4 regions of the Crossiella cryophila genome follow, and region 3 is predicted to be linked to each of the others. Evidence: riboswitches for the same ligand, from Rfam matches in the RefSeq annotation. Region 3 holds a riboswitch; each other region holds the start of a gene.
The links. Region 3 has a riboswitch for cobalamin ahead of HNR67_RS33330 (CbtB domain-containing protein). Riboswitches for the same ligand answer to the same signal wherever they lie in the genome.
Positions count from the first base shown of each region.

Region 1 (4,133 bases), 3.1 Mb from region 3:
AGAACTCCAGGCCGTAGGCGTCGTGCAGGTCCGGGACCTCGTCCGGGGAGAACAGCGTCCACTGGCCGTCGGCGCGCACCCGGCGCAGGAACTCATCCGGCACCCAGTTCGCGGTGTTCATGTCGTGCGTGCGCCGCCGGTCGTCGCCGGTGTTCTTGCGCAGGTCGAGGAATTCCTCGACGTCGATGTGCCAGGTCTCCAGGTAGGCGCAGACCGCGCCCTTGCGCTTGCCGCCCTGGTTGACCGCGACCGCCGTGTCGTTGGCGATCTTGAGGAACGGCACCACGCCCTGGGACTTGCCGTTGGTGCCCTTGATGTGCGCGCCGATACCGCGCACCGGGGTCCAGTCGTTGCCCAGCCCGCCGGCGTACTTGGACAGCAGCGCGTTGTTGCTGATGCCGTGGAAGATCCCCTCCAGGTCATCGCCGACCGTGGTGAGGAAGCAGGAGGACAGCTGCGAGCGGGTGGTGCCCGCGTTGAACAGCGTGGGGGTGGAGCACATGAAGTCGAAGCTGGAGATCAGGTCGTAGAACTCGATCGCCCGCGCCTCGCGGTCGTCCTCGCGCAGCGCCAGGCCCATGGCCACCCGCATGAAGAAGGCCTGCGGCAGCTCGTAGCGGACCTCGTCGCTGTGCAACAGGTACCGGTCGTAGAGGGTCTGCATGCCGAGGAACTGGAACTGCAGGTCGCGGTCGGCGACCAGGGCCGCGCCCAGGCGCTCCAGGTCGAACTTGGCCAGTTCGGTGTCGAGCTGGTCCAGCTCAACGCCGCGGCGGATGAACTCGGCGAAGTAGACCGGGTACTGCTCGGTCATCTGCGCGTGGCTGGCCACCCGCTCCTCGCCCGCGAGGAAGCCGAGGGCCTCACCGCGTGCCTTGTCCAGCAGCAGCCGGGCGCTGACGTAGGAGTAGTTCGGGTCGTTCTCGACCATGGTGCGCGCGGCCATCACCGGCGCCACGCTCAGCTCGGCCGGGCTGATCCCGTTGTACAGGTTGCGCATGGTCTCGGCGAGCACGGTCTCCGCGGAGACCGCGGTCAGCCCGGCGCAGGACTCCTGGATCACCAGCGCGAGCCGCGCGGTGTCCAGCGGGGCCAGCGTGCCGTCGGCCTGACGCACCGAGAACTGCGGCGCGGCCTTGGGCGTGGACTCCGCGCGGGCCTTGGTGTGCTCCTCGCGGTAGAGCACGTAAGCGCGGGCGACCTTCTGGTGCCCGGCCCGCATGAGGGTCAGTTCGACCTGGTCCTGGATCTGCTCGATGTGCAGCGGCCGGTCCGGACCGGCGTGCCGCAACAGAGCCTGTTCCACCGACTGGGTCAGCTCGGCGATCTGTTCCCGTACGCGCGGCGAGGCGCCGGCGTCGGTGCCCTCCACGGCCAGCCAGGCCTTGGTCATCGCGACCGAGATCTTGCCCGACTCGAACGGGGACACCGCGCCGTTGCGGCGGATCACCGTGACCGCGCCCGGCGCGATCTCTGGCGAATGCACTGACACGAAAGCTGCTCCAAAATGTGTGCTGGGCGGACGAGGGCAGCGCCGGGCGACCGAGCACCCGGGTGCGGGTTCGGTTGCCGTCGCTGGGGAAGCTTGGTGAGGCGTTAGCTCTGAGGCTCGCTACAGCTCGCAGGCGATGCGGTCATACAGGTCGTCTCTCCTCGCGAGCGTCGGCGCCGATGGGCCGCGGAGTCAGAGGCAGGCGAGGGCCGACCGGGGCGCTGGTACGCCGCTCAGTCGTCCGCTCGGCCTTCCCACGAGACCGCGAACCGGGCACACCGTCGGTGCGCCCGCTGACGGCAGGTCTTCGGACTCGTGGGCGTGCCGGCCGAGGCCGGTCTCCTACTGGCCGTCGCTTCCCGGACCGTGGCGTCCAGTGCTGTACCGGCTCGATCGCTCGGCCGGTGACGGCGGTCGTTCCCACTCACCGCTGCGGGGCAGTCCCGGAGTCGCACCGGGTTCCCTGTTGCCTCACCGGGCGTTTGCGTGCCCGGTGAACCATCAGCGGAACGGATACTACATGTAGGGGTCCCCCGCGCAAGCGCGCCCAATATGGCCGTGTTTTGCGTGTCGTGCAGACATGACACGATGGGGGCTGACCGATCACGGTGCGTGGAGGTGTGTAGTGCGGGCATGGCGGGTGCACGAGCTGGGCGAGCCGCGGGATGTGCTCAAGCTGGACGAGGTTCCGGACCCGGTGGCAGGCCCCGGCCAGCTGCTGGTGAAGGTCCGGGCGACCGCGCTGAACTTCCCGGACGTGCTGATCTGCCGTGGTCAGTACCAGGTTCGCCCGCCACTGCCGTTCACACCGGGGGTCGAGCTTTGCGGTGAAGTGGTCGCGCTCGGTGAGGGCGCGACCGGCTGGTCGGTCGGCGATCGCGTCATCGCCACCCCCGCGCCGCCCAACGGCGGACTTGCCGAATACGTCACAGTCAACGCGAACGAGGTGATCCCGGCGCCGGAGTCCCTCGACGACGCGCAGGCCGCCGGGTTCCACATCGCCTACCAGACCGGCTGGTTCGGCCTGCGCCGCCGGGCGGAGCTGGCCGAGGGCGAGACCCTGCTCGTGCACGCGGCCGCAGGCGGGGTCGGCAGCGCGGCCATCCAGCTGGGCAAGGCAGCGGGCGCCACGGTGATCGGCGTGGTCGGCGGCGCGCGCAAGGCCGAGGTGGCCAAGCAGCTGGGCGCGGACCTGGTGATCGACCGCAAGCAGGAGGACGTGATCGCCACGGTGAAGGAGTTCACCGGCGGCCGCGGCGTGGACGTGGTCTACGACCCGGTCGGCGGCGACTCCTTCCGCGCCTCCACCAAGGTCATCGCCTTCGAGGGCCGGATCGTCATCGTCGGCTTCGCCAGCGGCGAGATCCCCAGCGCGGCGATGAACCACGCCCTGGTCAAGAACTACTCGCTGCTGGGCCTGCACTGGGGCCTGTACACGCACAAGGACCCGGCCTCGGTCCGCCAGGCGAGCCTGGAACTGGCCGCACTGGCCGATCAGGGCCTGCTCGACCCGCTGGTCGGCGAGCGGCTGCCACTGGCCGAGGCGCCAGCTGGCCTGCAACGACTCGCCGACGGCGACTCCGTCGGCCGGGTCGTGGTCACGATGGACTGATGGAGTTACGCGAGATCGAGGCTTTCCTGGTGCTGGCCGAGGAACTCCACTTCGGCCGCACCGCGGCTCGCCTGCACCTGACCCAGGGGCGGGTGAGCCAGACGATCCGGGCCCTGGAGCGGGAGATCGGCGGCACGCTGTTCGAGCGGACCAGCCGCTCGGTCCGGCTCACCGGGCTGGGCGAGGAGTTCCTCACCGGCGCCAGGGCCGGGCACGAGCAGCTGCTGAGCACCCTGCGCGCGTGCCAGGTGCTCGCGCGCGGGGTCAACGGCACGCTGCGGGTGGGTTATCACCCGTCGATGGGCCTGGACTTCGTCACCGGACTGGTGCGGGCCTTCGAGGCCAGGCACCCGCGGTGCGCGATCCGGCTCAACGCCACCGAGATCGGCCCGGACCTGCTGCCGGTCTTCGCCGGCGCGCAGGTGGTGCTCACCTGGTCCCCGGGTGACCCGGAACTGTTGCGGGACACCGGACTCGGCGTCGGACCGGTGCTGGCCAAACATGCACGGGCACTGGTCACCCCGGCCGATCACCCACTGGCCCGCGGCGAGTCCATCTGCGTCGAGGACCTGGCCGGGCACCTGCTGTGCAACCCCACCAACTCCGCGCCGCCCGCGCACCGGGCCGCCTGGACCCCGGTGGTCACCCCCTCCGGCCGCCCGATCCCACAGACCTCCGATGACCTGTGCACGCTGACCGGCAAGACCAGCATGCTGGTCGACGACGCGCTGATCCTGGTCGCCCGCGGCATCGGCCTGCACTGCTCGGTGGCCGGGGTGCTGGACCGGATGCCGTTCCCCGGCCTGGTCGCGGTGCCGATCAGGGACCTGCCGCCGATGCTGGCCGTCCCGGTGTGGCAACAGGACTCGGCCGAGGTCCGGGCCTTCGTGGACCTGGCCGCCGAGTACTCGCCGATCGATTAGCCCGGCTAATCGGAACCATTGATGATCGACTGTTGTTCCGGCTGACCGCCGATCACAGACTTCCCCCGTGCTCACCAGACTTCTCGCGACCACCGTCGCACTGACC
Region 1 is NZ_JACHMH010000001.1:4,691,620-4,695,752, forward strand. Features, by position in the region: gene HNR67_RS21005 (ribonucleoside-diphosphate reductase subunit alpha) at 1-1,486, opposite strand, end outside; cobalamin riboswitch at 1,774-2,010, opposite strand; gene HNR67_RS21010 (NADPH:quinone oxidoreductase family protein) at 2,118-3,104, shown strand; gene HNR67_RS21015 (LysR family transcriptional regulator) at 3,104-4,027, shown strand; gene HNR67_RS21020 (DUF1579 family protein) at 4,095-4,133, shown strand, end outside.
Region 1: another riboswitch for cobalamin. It lies ahead of HNR67_RS21005 (ribonucleoside-diphosphate reductase subunit alpha); the one in region 3 lies ahead of HNR67_RS33330 (CbtB domain-containing protein).

Region 2 (4,133 bases), 2.5 Mb from region 3:
CCGTAGGACTGCACCCAGCCGAGTTCGGTGGAGGCGAAGCCGTCCAGGTGCTCGGCGAAGTACTGCACCATGTCGTTGCGCTCGGGCTCACCGTGCACCAGCACGTCCAGGCCGATGTCCTCCTGGAGCTTGATCACCCGGGCGATCTCGGCGCGCATCCGCTCGTCGTACTGCGCCTGGGTGAGGTCCCCGGTGCGCAGCCCGGCCCGCGCGGTGCGGATCTCGCCGGTCTGCGGGAAGGAACCGATGGTGGTGGTGGCCAGCGGCGGCAGACCAAGGCTGGCGTCCTGGGCGGCGGCCCGCTCGGCGTAGGGCGCGCGCAGGCGATCCGCGGGCTGCAACGCGGCGACCTTGGCGCGCACCGCGTCGTCCCGGCGCGGCTCGGCGGTGGGCTGGACGGCCTCGTCGGCCCACTCACCGGTGGCGCCCTCACGGAGCGCGCGGCCCAGCAGCACGACCTCGCGCACCTTCTGCCTGGCGAAGGCCAGCCGGGAGCGGACCTCCGGCTCCAGACCGGTCTCGGCGTCCAGGTCATAGGGCACGTGCAGCAGCGTGGAGGAGGTGCCGACCACGACCTCGTCGGCCGCGCCCAGCAGCGAGACCGCCTTGGCCAGCGCCGCGCGCAGGTCCGCGCGCCACACGTTGCGGCCGTCGATCACACCGGCGACCAGGGTCTTGCCGCGCAGCGCCGGAACGCTGGCGATGCCCTCGGTGGTACCGGCCACCAGGTCGACCGCGATGGCCTCGATGTCGGTGCCCGCCAGCACCGGCAGTGCCGGGCCGAGCGGGCCGTAGAAGCCGGTGACCAGCAGCTTCGGCCGGTTCGGCACCGCGGCCAGGCGCTCGTAGGCGCGGCCCAGCGCGGCCAGCTCCTCCTCGGTGCGGTCCGCGGCGAAACCGGGCTCGTCGAACTGCACCCAGGACACGCCCTCGGCGGCCAGCGCGCCGAGCAGCTCCACGTAGACCGCGAGCAGGTCGTCCAGCCGGGCCAGCGGGTCAGCGCCCTTGGCCAGCAGCAGGAAGGTGACCGGGCCGAGCAGCACCGGGCGGGTGTCCACACCCAGCGCCTTGGCCTCCCGGTACTCCTCGATCGGCTTGCCACCGGCCAGGAAGAACACGGTGTCCTGGTCGATCTCGGGCACCAGGTAGTGGTAGTTGGTGTCGAACCACTTCGTCATCTCCAGCGGCGGCACCTCATCGGTGCCCCGCGCGGCGGCGAAGTAGGTGTCCAGGTCGTTGTCCTGGCGGTAGCGCGCAGGGACCGCGCCGACCAGGGCCGCGGTGTCCAGCACCTGGTCGTAGAAGGAGAACGTGTTGGAGGGGACCGAATCCAGCCCCGCGTCGTGCAGTTCCAGCCAGGTGGAAGTGCGCAACTCCTTGGCGGTGGCGAGCAGGGCGTCGCGGCCGATGCGGCCCGCCCAGTACTGCTCCACCGCGCGCTTGAGTTCCCGGCGCGGACCGATCCGCGGATAGCCCAGGACGGTGGCGCCGATACCGCTGGTCACAAGCTCTCTCCTCGCGAGCGTGCAGGAGTCCGGATTGATCCCAGGGCACGCCGGCGGGCGGCACGAGGCCGCGTCCGCACAAGCCCACCCGAGAGGCTTCCGGACCACCGTGAACCCGGCGGGCTCACGGACCAGTGGCAGGTCTTCGGACTCACGGGCGCCGTGCTCGCTCCTACCGGCCGTCGCTTCCCACGCTCGCGCGCAGTGCTTGATGACGGCTTTCGTTCCCGTTCACCGCTGCGGGGCAGTCCCGGATTCGCACCGGGTTCCCTCTTGCCTCGCCAAGCCGTTCAACGGCCGGGCGAACCACCAGCCTCGCGAGCGTAGCGCACCGTGGGAGCAACGCTCAGGATCTGGGATTTTCCTTAGACTCCACCGGCAGAACGGCGCAGCAGGTAGGAGTCCATGATCCACCCCTTGGCGTCCCTGGCACGTTGCCTGCTCGCCACGATCTGTTCGGCCACCGCCACCAGCGGTCCGGCGATCAGGATCTCGTCCGCGGTGCCCACGTAGGCGCCCCAATGGATGGTCGCGCCCGGTTCGTCAAGGTGTTCGAGGAAGGTGTTGTGTGCGTCGAGCATCACCAGCACATCGTCCACGCCCTCGGGCCAGCCGTCGGCGAGCCGGCGTCCGGTGGTGATCTGCACCGCACCGGCGATCTGGTTGAAGGTGATCCGGTGCCGGGCGGCCAGCGCGGACAGGCTGCTGATCCCCGGCCGCACCCGCACCTCGAAGTCCGCGCCCCCGGCCAGCACCCCCTCGACCACCGCGATGATGCTGTCGTAGAGCGCCGGATCGCCCCACACCAGGAACGCCCCGGTCTCGGTCGGCCCCAGGTGCTCGGCGATCAACTCGGCACACAGCTCGACCCGCCGCGCCCGCCAGTCCGCCACCGCCTCGACATACCCGTCGCCGTCCCGCCGCCGGGGCGGGTCCTCGACCCGAGCCACCCGGTAGCCGCCGCCGGGCACGTGGGTGTCCAGGATGACCTGGCGCAGGTCCGAGAGTTCGCGCGCCTGCCCGGCCTTGTCCAGGAAGAACACCACATCGGCGCGCCGCAGCGCGTCCACCGCCTCCACCGTGATCTGCCCCGGATCGCCCGCCCCGATCCCGACCACCTCGACCACCCGCCGCACCCGCACCCCGTTCCTCGCCGTTCCCAGTGCATCGATTGTCCGCCACGGCCGATCTCCCGCTTCTCCCCGGAGTCGGCTCGATGGGGTGGCCCTCCGGGCAACTGGTCTTTTCACGCCCCGGACCAGCCAATACTGACCCAATGTCCCATCGCGACCTGACGGACGAGGCGGCCTACGACCGGCAACGCCTGGCCGGCCTGTCCCGCCGCGCCCTACTCCGCCTGACCGCCGGCCTGGGCGCGGCCGCCGCGCTGTCCGCGACCGCGGGCGGATTGGCCGTCGCGGGCGAGCGCCAGGCCACCATCGTCAAACCGTTGCCGCCCGAGCTGTTCATCCCGCACGGCACCAACGCGGAGATGCGCTGGGAGGCCATGAGGGGCCAGGGCCACCTGGTGCCCAACGACCGCTTCTTCGTCCGCAACCACACCGGCACCCCCCGGATCGACGCACACACCTGGCGGCTGCGCCTGTTCGGCACCGGCCTGCACGGCACACCGACCAGGGACCGGCCAGTCGAGTTCAGCTACGAGGACCTGCTCGGCATGCCCGCCGAGACGACCACCGCTTTCGTCGAGTGCGCCGGCAACGGCCGCAGCTTCTACGGCTCCCAACAGGGCACCCCCGCCCCCGGTACGCCGTGGACGCTGGGCGGGGTCGGCGTGGCCCGCTGGCGCGGGGTCCGGCTGGCCACGGTGCTGGAACGGGCCGGCCTGACCGAGGCCGCGGTGGACGTACTGCCCAGCGGCCTGGACCCGGAGTTCGTGGAGGGCGGGGCCAACCTGGGCCGGGTGCGCAGACCGCTGCCGGTGGCCAAGGCGTTGCGGGACACGCTGCTGGCGTACGAGATGAACGGCGAACCGCTGCCGCCGGATCACGGGTTCCCGGTGCGGCTGATCGTGCCGTCCTGGACCGGGATCTCCAGCATCAAGTGGGTCGGCGAGATCGAGGTGGCGGACCGTCCGCTGTTCTCGCCGTGGAACACCCAGTTCTACCGGTTGTTCGGCCCGAGCTACCCGCAGGAGGGCAGCGCACCGCTGACCAACCAGGTCACCAAGAGCGCGTTCGAGCTGCCCAGCGAGGCTCGGCTGGCCGTGGGGCGGACGCATCTGCTGACCGGGCGGTCCTGGTCGGGGGCGGGGGTCGGGCGGGTGCGTGGGGTGCGGATCAGCGTCGACGGGGGCGCGAGCTGGCGGCCGGCGCATCCGCGTCGGCTGAGCCGGGATCAGGCGTGGCTGCCGTGGAGCTTTGCCTGGCGGCCGGAGCGGTCGGGGGCGTACACGCTGCTGGCTGCGGCCAGTGACAGCACGGGCGCGACTCAGCCGCGGGAGGTGCCGTTCAATCGGTTTGGGTACCTGTTTGGCGCGGTGGTGCGGCATCCGGTGATGGTGGGCTGAAGCCCGCTCGCGACCCGGGCCCTGCTCGGCCCAGCCCCAGGCCGGGCTCGGCCCAGGCCGTGCCCGGCTCAGACCCGGCTCTGGGGAGCTTCGCCTGC
Region 2 is NZ_JACHMH010000001.1:5,278,477-5,282,609, forward strand. Features, by position in the region: gene metE (5-methyltetrahydropteroyltriglutamate--homocysteine S-methyltransferase) at 1-1,505, opposite strand, end outside; cobalamin riboswitch at 1,625-1,831, opposite strand; gene cobF (precorrin-6A synthase (deacetylating)) at 1,871-2,647, opposite strand; gene HNR67_RS23235 (sulfite oxidase) at 2,782-4,035, shown strand.
Region 2: another riboswitch for cobalamin. It lies ahead of metE (5-methyltetrahydropteroyltriglutamate--homocysteine S-methyltransferase); the one in region 3 lies ahead of HNR67_RS33330 (CbtB domain-containing protein).

Region 3 (4,133 bases):
CCGCTCCTACCACCCCTCCCAGGAGGGCTCCACCGCCCGTGCCGTGGCCTACCTGGCGACCTCGCCGGCGGCCAGGGCCGCGGAGCACTGATGACTCGCCAGGACACCCCGCCGCACCCCATCGGCGCCGGTCCCGACCGACTGGTCGGTTGGGCGGCGCGCGCGATGGACGGCTACATCCGGCTGCTGCGCCGCGGCGGGGCCGCCGAAAGGCCGGTCGAGCCACCGCGGCGGGTGCGGATCGCCGAGGTCAGGGCCGAGGCCGAGGACGTGGTCAGCCTGCGTCTGGTCGCCGTCGACCGGGTCCAGCTGCCCGCCTGGCAGCCCGGCCACCACCTGGACGTGCACCTGCCCTCGGGCAAGCGACGGCAGTACTCGCTGTGCGGGGACCCTACCGACCGTTCGGTCGGCTACCGGATCGCGGTGCGCCGGATCGCCGACGGCGGTGGCGGCTCGCGCGAGGTGCACGAACTGCGTGCCGGGGACGAACTGGGCATCCGTGGCCCGCGCAACGCCTTCCCGTTCGTGCGTGCCCCGCGGTACCTGTTCCTGGCCGGTGGCATCGGGATCACCCCGATCCTGCCGATGGTGCACGCCGCCGCCATGGCGGGTGCGGACTGGCGACTTGTCTACAGTGGACGGTCGCGGGCCAGCCTGCCGTTCCTGGCCGAGCTGGCCCGCTACGGCGACCGGGTGCGGGTGCACGCCGACGACGAGCACGGCGGCCCACCCACCGCGGCGGACCTGGTCGACCCCGGCGACTCGGTGCTCTACTGCTGCGGCCCGCCACCCATGCTGGCCGCGGTCAAACAGGCCGTCCCGGTGCGCAGGCCGCTCTACAGCGAACGCTTCAGCCCGCCGCCGATCCTGGGCGGCGCGCCCTTCGAGGTCGAACTGCGCCGCACCGGCGTCACCGTGCCGGTGCCGGCCGAGGTCTCCGCGCTGACCGCGATCCGCGCCGTGCTGCCCGACGTCGGCTACTCCTGCCAGCAGGGTTTCTGCGGCACCTGCCGGGTCCGGGTGCTCGACGGCGAAGTGGACCGCGTCCATCCGGCCGACGAACCGGACCAGGCGCGCATCTGCGTGACCCGCGGGCGCACCCGGCTCACCCTGGATCTGTGATGATGAACCGGACATGACTGAACTGACCGAGACCAGCGGCCAGCCCCGGCGCAAACGGCGGATGTCCCCGGCCGAACGCCGCGAGGACCTCATCGGCGCCGCACTGGAGCTGTACAGCAGCCGGGCGCCGGAACTGGTGTCGATCGAGGACATCATCACCCACGCCGACGTGTCCAGAGCACTGTTCTACCGCTACTTCGGCAGCCTGCGCGAGGTGCACGTGGCCGCGCTGCGCACCGCGGTGGACGAGCTGGTGGACCGGCTGACCCGGCGCGAGCCCGGCACGCTGATCGATCAGCTCCGCTACGCCCTCGGCGTGTTCGTCGACGTCGCCGACACCTACGCCACCGCCTACATCGCGTTGCTGCGCAGTGGATCCGTGGTCGCCACCAGGGACACCGACACGCTGGTCGACGAGGTCCGGCACGTCGCGGTGCGGGAGATCCTGGACGTCACCGGGGTCACCGAGCCGAGCCCGTTCATGCTGCTGACCCTGCGCTGCTGGGTCGCGGTGGTCGAGGGCACCCTGCTGATCTGGTTGCAGGACCGCGATCACAGCCGTGAGGAACTGATCGACTGGTTGATCGACCAGCTGGCCGCGATGACCGCGGCCACCGCCACCCGCGACCCCGTCACCGCCGCACTGCTGACCCGGATCGCCCCGGACGTCTGATCGCCCCCACCCCGGGATCCAGCAGGTGAACGTCTGGGCGCGACGAAAGTTCCGCGCAATGCCGTATCGCCACCTGATTGTGATCCTGATGACCCGTTCAGAGCTGGCTGCGCCGCTGGCGGGTGGCCTACGGTCACTGGGCCGCAGTGTTCGGGAAGCCGGTGCGAATCCGGCGTGGTCCTCGCCACTGTGACCGGGGAAGTCCCGTCTCGATCAAGGCCACTGGCCGGTTCGCCGGCTGGGAAGGCAGGAGACGTGGCCATGATCCGGGAGCCAGGAGACCGGCTGCGGCGCGCACGGAACCGTCCACGAGGTATGGAGGAGAACATGTCGGCATCCGCCGCGTCCCCCGATCGACCGACCGCCATCGCGGTGCCAGCCTGGTCCTGGCTGGTCGCCGCGGCCGCGCTGATCGTCCTGTACGTCCTGTTGCAGGAGAACGGTCTGCTGCTGGCGCACAGCTCCGAGCTGATCCACGAGTTCGCGCACGACGGGCGCCACGCGCTCGGCGTTCCGTGCCACTGAACGGGGACCCGCAGATGACTAGTCCCACCTTCGGGTCCACGCTGCTCCGCGGCGGGCTGGCCGGCGTGATCGCCGGGCTGGCAGGCGCCGCGGTGCAGTACTTCCTGACCGAGATCCCCCTGGAGGCCGCACTCGCCGTGGAGGAGGCCCGCCCGGCCGAACCCTCGGCGGGCGACCACCACGAGGAGCTGTTCGACCGGGGCACCCAGCTCGTCGGCGGGCTGCTGGCCACCGTGGTGATCGGGCTGGCCATCGGCCTGGTCTTCGCGGTCGCCTTCGCGCGGCTGCGCCACCGGCTGCCCGGCCGGGCCGACCTGGACCGCGCGTTGCTGCTGGGCGGGGTCGGGTTCCTGACGATCTCCTTGCTGCCCGGCCTGAAGTACCCGGCCAACCCGCCCGGCGTCGGCGATCCGTCCACTGTGGAGGAACGCACGCTGCTGTACCTGGCGGTCATCGTCGCGGGCCTGGTGCTGGCCAACCTGGCGCCGTGGTTCAACCGTTTCCTGGCCCGCAAGGGTCTTGACCGCTCGGTCCGGCTCGTGCTGACCGGACTGTCCACTGTGGTCCTGCTGGCGCTGGTGGTCATCCTGCTGCCCGCCAACAACGACCCGATCCCGGCGGACATCCCGGCCCCGCTGCTCTGGCAGTTCCGGCTGTACTCGCTGATCCAGCTGGCCACCCTGTGGACGGTGCTGGCCAGTGTGTTCGGCCTGCTGCTGGACCGTCAGCTGCGCAAGGCTGACACGCAGGCGCTGGCCGCATAGCATCAACGGGCCGGGGCCGCGGGGCGAGGAGCCCGCGGCCCCGGCCCTATGCTTGCCCGGTGAGCACCGCACAACAACGCTGGGCCCGGCAGCTCGCGGACTGGGCCATCCCGGCGCACGTGCTGGCCGGGGCCGCCGAATCGCCGTGGGTGTTGCCGCGTCAGGTGTTCCGCCGCCGCGCCGCCGCCCAGCTCGCCGCACCCGCCGGGGCCACCCACGACCAGGCCAGGGCCGCGCTGGCGGAATCCGGGTCGCTGCTGGACATCGGCGCCGGGGCCGGGGCGAGCAGCCTGCCGTTGCTGGCCGCCGGGCTGGTCACCGGGTTCACCGCGGTGGACGCCGACGCCGACCTGCTCGCCGCCTGCGTTGAGAGCGCGGAATCCCTCGGCGTGCCAACGCGCGGGCTGCGCGGCCGCTGGCCGGATCTGGCCATGCGGGCCGGGGCCGCCGATGTGGTGGTGTGCGGCAACGTGGTGTTCAACGTGCCCGACCTCGCCCCGTTCATCGCCGCCCTCACCGCGGCCGCCCGGCGCGAGGTGGTGCTGGAGACCGCGACCCGGCACCCGCTGATCGACCTCAACCCGCTGTGGCGGCACTTCCACGGCATCACCCGCCCAGAGGGCCCCACCGCCGATGATCTGCTGGCCGCGCTGGACGAACTCGGCGTGCACCCGCACGTCGCCCGCTGGCGGCGACCACCCGGACTCGAGCCCCGGGACTTCGCCGAACTGGTCGAGACCACCCGGCGACGCCTGTGCCTGCCAACGGAATCCGCGGCCGAGGTCGGCCGGGTGCTCCGCGAGCACGGCCACAACCCTGACCTGACAGCGGATCCGGGCGCCGCAGGTCGCGAGCTGGTGACCCTGACCTGGCCCGGCTGGGCGGACTGAGGGGTGAGCAGGCAGCGGGTCACCCAGGCCGAGGTAGCGCGTGTCGCCGGTGTGTCCCAGGCGATGGTCTCGTTGGTGCTCAACGGATCCAGTGACGTGCGGATCGCGCCGGAGACCAGGGCCAGGGTGCAGGAGGCGTTGCGCAGCACCGGGTACACC
Region 3 is NZ_JACHMH010000001.1:7,783,368-7,787,500, reverse strand. Features, by position in the region: gene HNR67_RS33345 (metal-dependent hydrolase) at 1-91, shown strand, start outside; gene HNR67_RS33340 (PDR/VanB family oxidoreductase) at 91-1,122, shown strand; gene HNR67_RS33335 (TetR/AcrR family transcriptional regulator) at 1,184-1,795, shown strand; cobalamin riboswitch at 1,923-2,099, shown strand; gene HNR67_RS33330 (CbtB domain-containing protein) at 2,123-2,320, shown strand; gene HNR67_RS33325 (CbtA family protein) at 2,335-3,084, shown strand; gene HNR67_RS33320 (class I SAM-dependent methyltransferase) at 3,144-3,974, shown strand; gene HNR67_RS33315 (LacI family DNA-binding transcriptional regulator) at 3,978-4,133, shown strand, end outside.

Region 4 (4,133 bases), 340 kb from region 3:
GTGCCGCGGTAGAGGTCGGGTGGGCCGATCTTCTTCTCGTGCAGGACGTAGTGGTTATCGCCAGCGAGCGCGGCGCAGAGGACCACCAGGTTCAGGCTGTACGTGGCTTGCTGGGATAGTACTGCGTTGCGAGGATAGGGATCACCATCGTGGCGGGCGGTGAAGGCGGGCAAGTCCGGGCTGTAGACAATCGCGCGGAGTTGGTGGTGCAGGATGAGGTCCAGCGCGTCGGTGTCCACGCGGTTGCGTGCCCACTCACGAAACAGGAAGACCAACTGCGGGCGAGTGTGTAGTGGAACGTGCTTCAGGCAGGCGAACCACTTCGGTGACAGGGTTGCCAGGTGGGTGTCCAGGGCACCGCGGAGGGCTTCGTCGCCGGAGAGTTTGGCGACCGTGGTGGTTTCGCGGATTACTTGGCGGAGCAGGAAGTCCGCTGCCAGAAACTCGCCGAAGGTGTTGTGCAGGAACTCGTATGCCTTGGCGTCGTTGACTCTGCCGCGGGATTCGTGGATGAAGAAGAAGCTGCCCACCAGCAGCTCGGCCTGGGTCAGTCGGTGGCCTGGGCCGTCTGGGGTTCGGGAGTTGGTGAAGTAGGCAAGATCGGCGTCCAGTTCGGTGCTCAGGATGTGCACGGCCTGGCGGTTGAACATACCGATCGCTGCCACGCCGAGGCGATTCAGTTCGGCGGTGACATCGGGAGCAGGGTCGGCCGGGTCCTTGCGGCGTTCGCGGCGGATGAACTCGGTGAGCAGGCTGTGATACAGGTCGGTGCGCTTCAGGTTTTCCGCGTCCACCAAGGGTTTCACCGTGGCGTCGTAGATGGCGAGCATGAGCAGGAGGAGGGGTTGCTCGGCCAGTTCCAGCAAGGAATCGGATGCTGGGACACTGAAGGGGCGAGCGTTGTGCGTGTTCCAGGTTTCGGCCCAGAGTTCCTGGCGGGGACGGTCGAATTCCAGGAGGCGGACGACTGTGGTGTCGGCGGGGAGGGTGGCCTTGTCGATCAGGGTGATGCGGCTGGTGATCAGGATTCGGACTGGGCGGCCGAGCATGGCCTCGCGGGACTGGAATCTGGCAGCGTGCATCAGGTAGTCGGCGAAGACTTTGCCGTTGGCCTGCAACAGTTCGTCGTAGCCATCCAGGATGATCAGGGGTGGGCTGTCGGCACGAGACCTGGCGAATTCCGACCAGTTGACGGTACGGCCGGTGTCTCGCTTTACCTGGGTTTCGAGTTGGTCCTGGAAGTCGGTTTCCGGGTTGATGTCACGGAGTTCGACCCGGACCACGGTGAACGCGGGAGCGGCCAGGCGGGCGGCAAGGACCTCGGTCAGCAGCGATTTGCCTGAGCCAGGGTGGCCGAGAATGAGCAGCGGGGATTGGGTGCTGTAGGGGGAATGCAGGAACGCCAGCAGGAACTCGCCGAGGTCCTCGTGAATTGGTAGGTTGATCCAGCGGGGTTCGTGTTCGAGGTTGGCGTCGCCGGTCCGGTTGCGGATCACCTTGAACGCCTGGGGGATGAAGGCGTCCTGTTTGGTCGGGAAGACCAGGCCATCAGCTTGGGTGCGGTCGCCGAAGACAGGATCGGCAAGGCGGAGACCGTACACAGTGGACAGATCAGTAGCGGTGGCGTCGCTCTGTGCGCCGGGGTGTAGTTCGGTGATCCGGGTCGCGAGGTCTTGCAGGCCGCGGTCGATGCGGTGCTGGTCCTGGCGGCTTACCCAGGCGGTGAGATCGGGGCTGTCGCGCAACAGTTCGACGTACTGAGCCTGGTATATCTCCTCGGTTGCGTTGACTGCGGCCTGGATGGATTCGGTCAGTTCGCGGTCACGGAGATGGTGGTTGAGGCCTGTGGCGAATTGCGTGATTCGGTTGGCCAGGTCGAGGCAGAGGGCATGCCGGTTCGAGTGCTCGCTGTGCGCCGGATGGGGAAGTTTGATCGGGTGGTCGATCAGCACCCGGTCGGGGAGCAGTTGGAGCTTCTCCGCGTCAGTCAGCGCGATCTGGGCCATCAGGTCCGGCGCGTGCCGCTCCAGCGCCGTGAAGAAGGCGGTGTAGGTCAACAAGCAGTGGGCTGCGGCCATGCGGCGGGAGCGGTCCAGGAAATCGCCGGCCCCGCGGTTGAGGAGTTTCTTGGCCGCGGCCTGGCCGAGTTTGGTGATTTCGTTCTTCGCGCCCAGTAGTGACAGGGCCTCCTTGGCGATGGTGACGCCGGAGACCAGGAGGATCACCCCGGCGAGTTTGTCCACCGCGTCAACCAGTTTGCTGTCCTGGACGCGGCCCTGTTTCACCAGCTTCTGGACCTGTTGGAAGGTGATCGCGGTCACGGTGTCCTGCCCCATGCGAACAGTGTCGCGGGCTGCCGCCGAAGAGTTACGGCGGGTAGGGTCGAAAGCGCTGGTGGTTCGCCATGGGTCCCGAGATGGGGTTTGTGGCGTCGCAAGAGGGAACCCGGTGGGAATCCGGGACTGCCCCGCAGCGGTTAGCGGGAACGACCGCCGTCATCGCACTGGACGCACGCCGTGTCTGGGAAGCGACGGCCAGTAGGAGCCTGAGCCCAGGCCTGCCCGCGAGTCCGAAGACCTGCCATCGGCCGCGTCCGCCACCTGGGTGGGCGCGTTCCCGGTTCGGCTACGAGGGATGGCCGTGGGGCGCTTGACCGTCGCGCACGGTCTGGTAGCCGCGCGTGCGTTCTTTCTTCCTCCGCCCCCGGACCGGGGTGTCGTTCTCGAGGGAAGAAGGACGTCTCAACATGACCACTGATCGAGCGACCGTGTCGGCCACCACCCTGGACTACCCGCGGATCGGGCCGAACCGCGAGTTGAAACGGGTCATCGAGGGCTTCTGGGCCGGTCGGGTCAGCGCCACCGACCTGGACGAGACCACCACCAGGCTGCGGCTGGACACGCTCACCGAACTCCATCAGGCCGGGCTGGACGAGGTGCCCACCGGCACCCAGTCGCGCTACGACCACGTGCTGGACACCGCCGTGCTGCTCGGCGCCGTGCCGCCGCGGCACGTGCGGGCAGGCGAGGACCCCCTGGACACCTACTTCGCGATGGCGCGTGGGCGGCCCGAGGCGCCGGCGCTGGAGATGACCAAGTGGTTCGGCACCAACTACCACTACCTGGTGCCCGAGATCGGGCCGGACACGCCCATCGCGCTGCGCGGCGACCAGCCGGTGCGGCAGTACCGGGAGGCCGTGGAACTGGGCATTCCCGGGCGTCCGGTGCTCCTCGGGCCGGTGACCTTCCTGCTGCTGTCGGCCGCGGCGGCGGACGCGCCCGCCGGGTTCGACCCGCTGGACCGCCTCGACGACGTGCTGGCGGCCTACCGCGAGCTGCTCGGACAGCTCAAGGCGGCCGGGGCCGGGACCGTCCAGCTCGACGAGCCCTCGCTGGTCACCGACCTCAGCCAGGCCCAGCTCGACGCGTTCACCAGGGCTTATGCCTACCTGGCCGAGTCGCCCGCGCGGCCTGAGCTGTGGGTGCAGACCTACTACGGCTTCCCCGCGCCCGCCGCGCTGGGCACCCTGGCCGGACTGCCGGTGCACACCGTGGGACTGGACTTCTCCGGCGCGGCCGGCGAGGACCTGCCCGCCGCGGTCGGCGAGGTCGGGCTGCGCGGCAAGCGGCTGGCCGCGGGGCTGGTCGACGGGCGCAACGTGTGGCGCACCGACCTGCGCCGGGCCCTGGCCACCGCGACCGTGCTGGCCGGGATGGCCGCCGAGGTGGTGGTGACCGCGGGCAGCCCGCTGCTGCACGTGCCGGTCGACCTGGCGGTGGAGGACGAACTGCCCGCGGAGCTGGTGCGGCGGCTGGCCTTTGCCAAGCAGAAGGTGGCCGAGGTGGTGGCCATCGCGCGCGGTCTGCGCGAGGGCACCCCGGCGATCGCCGAACAGCTCGCCGCCAGCGACCTGGTGCACCGCACCCCGGTGCGCCAGGACACCGTGCTGCGGGCCAGGATCGCCGGACTGTCCGAACAGGACGAACTGCGGCCCGCGCCCGCTGAGGAGCGGTTCGTGTTGCAGCAGAAGGAACTCGGGCTGCCGCGGTTGCCCACCACCACGATCGGCTCGTTCCCGCAGACCGGTGAACTGCGCAGGGCCCGCGCCGGGCACCGCACGGGCGAGTTGAGCG
Region 4 is NZ_JACHMH010000001.1:8,123,183-8,127,315, reverse strand. Features, by position in the region: gene HNR67_RS34830 (NACHT domain-containing protein) at 1-2,336, opposite strand, end outside; cobalamin riboswitch at 2,379-2,599, shown strand; gene metE (5-methyltetrahydropteroyltriglutamate--homocysteine S-methyltransferase) at 2,747-4,133, shown strand, end outside.
Region 4: another riboswitch for cobalamin. It lies ahead of metE (5-methyltetrahydropteroyltriglutamate--homocysteine S-methyltransferase); the one in region 3 lies ahead of HNR67_RS33330 (CbtB domain-containing protein).